DNA from 2 places in the Mesorhizobium sp. L48C026A00 genome. Region 2 is predicted to be linked to the other one. Evidence: predicted binding sites of a transcription regulator. Region 2 holds the regulator's gene; the other holds the start of a gene.
What was found. Region 2 encodes LexA, which represses DNA repair genes until DNA is damaged. Its sites were predicted from a motif close to TGTTCNNNNTGTGTTCNG; they were not measured.
Positions count from the first base shown of each region.

Region 1: a site for LexA is predicted at 2,090-2,107, ahead of X738_RS68240 (YifB family Mg chelatase-like AAA ATPase). Genes of this name have one in related genera too.

Region 1 covers NZ_AYWU01000019.1:45,334-48,749, forward strand. The annotation lists gene X738_RS68235 (hypothetical protein) at 1-403, shown strand, start outside; gene X738_RS68240 (YifB family Mg chelatase-like AAA ATPase) at 465-1,997, opposite strand; gene gshB (glutathione synthase) at 2,180-3,121, opposite strand.
Region 2 covers NZ_AYWU01000017.1:241,738-245,153, forward strand. The annotation lists gene X738_RS67325 (ComEC/Rec2 family competence protein) at 1-1,297, shown strand, start outside; gene lexA (transcriptional repressor LexA) at 1,291-2,028, opposite strand; gene X738_RS67335 (molybdopterin molybdotransferase MoeA) at 2,133-3,338, opposite strand; gene moaC (cyclic pyranopterin monophosphate synthase MoaC) at 3,338-3,416, opposite strand, start outside.

The sequences.
Region 1 (3,416 bases), on a different contig from region 2:
CCACGCCATGGATGAGAAGGGTGCAATGCGCACACTGCGCGAGGGCACAAACGGCTTCTGGTGCATGCCGGACAACCCGGCCACACCTGGCCCGGATCCAATGTGTGGAGATGCCAACGCGATGGAATGGGCGATGGCGTGGATTGGAAAAAAGGAACCGCCCAAGGGCAAGGTCGGCTTCCTGTATATGCTGGCAGGCGGCACCGATGGCAGCAACACCGATCCTTATGCGACAAAGCCCGAGGAAGGCAACAATTGGGTGGAGACCGGACCGCACGTGATGATCGTCAACGCAACGGACATGATGCAGGGCTATCCGGCTGACCCCAAACCTGACACGTCCAGGCCATATGTGATGTGGGCGGGCACTCCCTACGCACATCTCATGATCCCGGTTAAGTAGCTGCCGCGGCGGGCCGGGCCGGTCACCCTCCCTCAAGGGACCCTCAAGGGGGAGGGGAACGTCACGCCGCCTGCGCCATTCGCTCCGAGCTCATGCGGTACGAAATCGCCTCGGCCAGATGGATGCGGCCGACAGTCTCGCTGGCCTCGAGATCGGCCAATGTCCGCGCCACCTTTAGCACCCGGTGATAGGCCCGCGCCGAAAAGCCGAGCTTTTCACTGGCATCCCTGAGCAGCGACAGGCCTGATGCATCCGGCATCGCGATCTCCTCGATGACAGAGGGGGAGCAGTGCGCGTTGGTGGTGACGGAGGTCGCGCCGAGCCGCTCGAAACGTTCGCGCTGGGTTGTCCGCGCGCGGGCCACGCGCAGCGCCACGTCGGCACTTTTCTCCGCCCGGTCCGGCCGGATCAGATCGCTGGCCGAGACCGCCGGCACCTCGATCCGGAGATCGATGCGGTCGAGCAGCGGGCCTGATATGCGCGCCTGGTAGTCGGTGCGGCAGCGGTCGCCGCGAAGGCAGCGATAGCCCGGCTCGCCGGCCATGCCGCAGCGGCACGGGTTCATCGCCGCGACCAGCTGGATGCGCGCCGGATAGGTGACGCGATGATTGGCGCGGGCGATCATGCAGTCGCCGGTCTCCAGCGGCTGGCGCAGCGCGTCGAGCGCCTGCGGCGAGAATTCGGGAAACTCGTCGAGGAACAGCACGCCGTGGTGGGCCAGCGAGGCCTCGCCCGGCCGCACGCGCAGGCCGCCGCCGACCAGCGCCGCCATCGAGGCCGAATGGTGCGGCGCGCGGAACGGCCGCCGGTCGGTCAGCTTGCCTTCACCAAGCTCGCCGGCCACCGAGGCGATCATCGAGACTTCGAGCAATTCCCTCGGCGCCAGCGGCGGCAGGATCGACGGCAGCCGCTGCGCCAGCATCGATTTTCCCGATCCTGGCGGACCGATCATCAACATGTTATGGCCGCCGGCCGCCGCCACTTCGAGTGCCCGCTTGGCGGTCTCCTGGCCCTTGATGTCGGCAAGATCCGGCAGGTCGCGCGCCGAGGCATGGATGCCGGCCTCCGGCCGCGACAGCACTTGCGTGCCGCGAAAATGATTGGCGATGGCGATCAGGCTGCGCGGCGCCAGAATGTCGAAATCCTTGCCGGCCCACGCCGCTTCCGGGCCGCAGGCGAAAGGGCAGATCAGGCCCTTGCCTTCGGCATTGGCGCCGATCGCCGCCGGAAGCGCGCCGGCCACCGCGGCGATGGTGCCGTCGAGCGACAGTTCGCCAAGCACGACGTAGCCGGCCAGCATGTCGCCTGGAATGGCGCCAAGCGCCGCCATCAGGCCAAGCGCGATCGGCAAATCGTAATGGCTGCCTTCCTTGGGCAGGTCGGCAGGCGCCAGATTGACGGTGACCTTCTTCGACGGCATCGACAGGCCCGATGCGTGCAGCGCCGCCTGCACCCGCTCCCGGCTTTCGGCAACCGCCTTGTCGCCGAGGCCGACGATGTGCATGTTGACCTTGCCCGGCGCGATCATCACCTGCACGTCGACCGGCACGGCCTCGATGCCCTGGAAAGCGACCGTGCGGACCCGCGCAACCATTTTTCTGCCCCCGGACATGGGCTCGCCCGAAGCCCATGCGATCATGCCGCGAACGGCGTCATCTGAGACAACCACAGATTTTGCGCAAAGGCAAGAACATTACGGGAACAATCGAACGTTGTGCCTTGATGGCGCCGCATCGGCTACGGATCGGAAAGCCCCTGTTCCGCCAAGCATGGACGCTACTTGCGCTTGTCCTCAACCGCATCCCAGAACAGGCTGGCGATATCGGCGCCACCAAAACGCTCCACCTCGCGCACGCCGGTCGGCGACGTCACGTTGATCTCGGTCATGTAGTCACCGATCACGTCGATGCCGACGAGGATAAAACCGCGCTCTTTCAGCGACGGGCCGATGCGGGCGCAGATCTCGCGTTCGCGCTCCGTTAGTTCCGTTTTTTCGGCGCGGCCGCCGACATGCATGTTGGAGCGGGAATCAGTCTCGGCCGGCACCCGGTTGATGGCGCCGACCGGCTCGCCGTCGATCAGGATGATGCGCTTGTCGCCGGCTCGCACCTCCTTCAGATAACGCTGAACGATGTAGGGCTCGCGGAACATCTGGCCGAACATTTCGAGCAGCGAGGCGAGGTTGCGATCGGCCTCGTGAAGGTGGAAGATGCCGGCGCCGCCATTGCCGTAGAGCGGCTTGACGATGATGTCGCCGAACTCCCTGCGGAAGGCGGCAACCTCCTGGCTGTCCTTGGTGATCAGCGTTTCCGGCATCAGGTCGGGAAACTGGGTGACGAAGATCTTTTCCGGGCTGTTGCGCACCCAGGCCGGGTCATTGACCACCAGCGTCCTGGGATGGATGCACTCGAGCATATGCGTCGTGGTGATGTAGTTCATGTCGAACGGCGGGTCCTGCCTGAGCAGGACGACGTCCATCTCCGACAGGTCGGTCCGCACTTTCTCGCCGAGCGAATAGTGATTGCCCTTCTCGTCGCGGACCTGCATTTCCTCGACGCCGGCAAACACCTTGCCGTCGCGCAGCGACAGCCGGTCGGGCGTATAATGGAACAGCTGGTGGCCGCGCCGCTGCGCTTCCAGCGACAGCGCAAACGACGTGTCGCCGGCAATCGAGACGGTGGAAATGTGGTCCATCTGGACAGCGATTTTCAGGGGCATGGCGGATCTCCGGCGGATCGGATGGGCTGCTTGCCCTTACAACCTCCCCGGTCATCTGCCAATCGCGACATTTTGAGGATTGCCTGCTGGGCGTAGCTGAGGCGCAGGCGGAGCGCCTTGCCCAGTTCGGCTGCGCCGGCAGCAACGATTCCTGTTCGGCTGACGAGTGACTTGTCAGACATAAGCCCGCGAATTTGCTTTTTCTCCCTTGCTCCCCCGACCGGGCTGGCTAGGATGCGCGCCGACCGAGCCTACGGTGCCGCGCGTCCTTTTGGATGCGCAAACGACGCTGTAG
Region 2 (3,416 bases):
TGCCTATCTGATCTTTTCCGGTATCGTGGTCGCGGCTGAACGCAGCTTCATCATGCTGGCGGTAATGCTTGTCGCCGTGCTGTTCGACCGGGCGGCACTCACCATGCGCAACCTGGCGATTTCGGCCATCGCCGTTATCGTCGTGTCGCCGCACGAGGTGGTCGGCGCAAGCTTCCAGATGTCGTTCGCCGCGACTGCGGCTCTCGTGGGCGCCTATGCCGGTTGGTCCGACTATCGTGCCGACAGGGCCAAGGCGCCGCGACAGCGACGGTCACCGGTCGCTTTCGTCACGCGCAAGCTCGTCGCCGGGGCAGGCACCATCGCAATGACCTCCATCATTGCCGGCAGCGCCACCGCGCTCTTCGCCATCTGGCACTTCCAGCGCGTCTCGCCGCTCAGCCTGTTCGCCAATCTGGCCGTCATGCCGATCGTCACGATCGTCATGTTCCTGGCCGTCCTCAGCGCCTTGGCAATGCCTTTCGGCCTCGACGGCCCTTTCCTCTACATGATGGGCAAGGGCCTGACGGCGATGATTGCAATTTCGGGATGGATCTCGGGGCGTTCGCCCGTCGATGCAGTCGGCCTGATTTCGTTGCAATCGGTTCTGCTGGTGACGGTCGCCTTAGTCATCGCCACGATGGCGACGACATGGCTGCGGCTTGCCGCACTTCCCTTTGCGCTCGCCGGCCTGCTGACGATTTCCGAGACGCGCACCCCCGACGTGCTGATCTCGGAGGATGCGCATCTGGTGGCGCTGCCGATCGGCGGCGGCGAACTTGCCGTCAACCGGATGCGTTCGAACGAATTCACCACCGACAACTGGAAACATGCGCTGGTTTCAACAACGATCGTCGAGCCGGAGACATTCGAAAAAGGAGATGTGCGGTTCGACATCGCCGATCCGGCCGACCTGCCGCCGGGAGCGCCTTTCACCTGCACTGCCGGCCTGTGCCTGGCCCGGCATCCGTCCGGCGCGCTCATCGCGCTCGCCGACAACCGCAAAACCGCGCGGCCGGCCTGTGCCTTTGCGGATTTGATCGTCATCGACGATGCCACAGCCTATTACAAACTCTGCCGCAACCCGCTGGTTCTCGTCGTCACCAAACGGCAGCTCGCTCGCATGGGCAGTGCCGCCGTCTTCTTCGATCCGCTATCGGCGAAGACGCGCGCAGAAATCCGTTTTGCCGTCAGACAGCCATACAGGCCTTGGCATGAGCAGCGGCGATTTTCGCGCGAGGCGAGGGGCCTGCCGCCATACCGCAGGGCCGAGAAACCCAAGAAGCCTGCCGTTCAGTAACGCCGGATCAGTCCGACGAGCTTGCCCTGCACCTTGACCCGGTCCGGCCCGAAGATGCGCGTCTCGTAGGCCGGATTGGCGGCTTCCAGTGCGATCGAGGCACCTTTGCGGCGGAATCGCTTCAGCGTCGCTTCCTCCTCGTCGACCAGAGCGACAATGATCTCGCCAGGCTGGGCGGTGTCGGCGTTGCGGATGATAACCGTGTCGCCGTCGAAGATGCCGGCCTCGATCATCGAATCCCCCTTGACCTCCAGCGCGTAGTGCGTGCCGCCGGTGATCATGTCCGGTGGCACCGAGATCGAATGCGTCTGGTGCTGGATGGCGTCGATCGGCACACCGGCAGCGATGCGGCCCATCACCGGTATGGAAACGGTGGCAACGACGTCGTCGTCATTGCCGGCCGCACGCATGCGCGAAGGCGCCGGCTTGATCTGGCGTCCGAGGCCGCCCTGGCCAAGGCTGCCTTGAATGACGCTCGGCGAGAATTTGCGCGCCGCATTGAGGCCCGGCGCGATCGAATCGGGCAGGCGCAGCACCTCCAGCGCGCGGGCGCGGTTGGGCAGGCGGCGAATGAAACCGCGTTCCTCCAGCGCCGTGATCAGCCGGTGGATCCCCGATTTGGAGGCGAGGTCGAGCGCTTCCTTCATCTCGTCGAACGAGGGCGGAATGCCGCTTTCCTTCAGTCGCTCGTGGATGAACATCAGCAGTTCATGTTGTTTGCGTGTCAGCATCGCGACCCCCAACAGAATCAGAAAAACAAACCCAGAACAAACACTATCTGTTCCAGTTGTGTTCCGCAACCATTTAAAGTTTAATGAATGTGTTGACGTTTTGTTCAGCGTAGCATCAGCACGCTGCAGGCGGCGCCCGCTGCGGCCGCGGGAGCGAATGGCTCGCGCACGACCAGTCCGTTGGCGTCGGCCAGCATTCTGAGCATCGAGGAATCCTGGACACTGAACGGCGTTGCCTCAAGCGTGCCAGCTTCTTCCTTCACCACCGCGCGTACATAGTCCTGCCTGAGATCGTTAGCCGGCATGGCGGCGCCGAGCCGCGCCTGACGCAGGTCCTGGCGGAAGGCGCGGCCGCCGAGCCGCGCCAGCAGCGGCTTCAGAAAGAGCTGCGTGCAGACCAGGCTGGCCACCGGATTGCCAGGCAGGCCGATGCAGCGGATGGCGCCCAGCCGCCCGAACATCAGTGGCTTGCCGGGCCGCATGGCGATTTTCCAGAAAGCGAGCGCCATGCCTTCGCCGGTCAGCACGTCATGGACGAGGTCATGGTCCCCGACCGAGGCGCCGCCCAGCGTGACGATGACGTCCGCGCCTGCGGCGACGGCTTTTGTCACCAGCGCGGCGATCGCGTCCTTGCGGTCGGCGGCGATGCCGAGATCGAGTGCGCTGGCGCCGACCGAGCGGGCCGCGGCGGCGACGCCATAGGCATTGGAGGAGATGATCTGGTCGGGGCCAAGGTCGCTGCCCGGCGGCAGCAATTCGTCGCCGGTGGCGATGATGGCGACCAGCGGCCGTTTCACCACGCGGACCTGCTGGCGGTTGGCCGACGCCGCCAGCGACAATGCCGCCGGATCAAGCAGGCGGCCTTTCTCCAGCAGCATGTCGCCCTGCGAGAAATCGAGCCCGAGGCGGCGGATGTTGCGGCCTTCAACCGTCGGCGCGGTCACTTCGACCATGCCGCCGCCGAGGTCGCGGACATTCTCCTGGATGACGATGGTGTCGGCGCCTCCGGGAAGCGGCGCGCCGGTGAAGATGCGCACGGCCTGCGCCGGGCCGACTGTTCCGGCAAAGCCTCGTCCGGCCGGCGCCATGCCGATCACCGAAAGTCTCGCGGGCACGGACGCGACATCGTCGGCCCGCACGGCATAGCCGTCCATGGCCGACGCGTTGAATGGCGGCTGGGTGCGGAGCGCGATGAGCGGCTCCGCCAACACGCGGTCGGCGGCATCCATCAGGGCGACGCTTTCAGCCTGCAAGGGCGCAGCATCCGCAAGCAGGTGCTCGAGCGCCTCGGCGACCGCAAGCAGCGCCATTATCGGCCTGCCCCCTGGGCGTCCGCCTTGTAGTCGCCGGATTTGCCGCCGGTCTTTTCCATCAGCCTGATGTTGGAG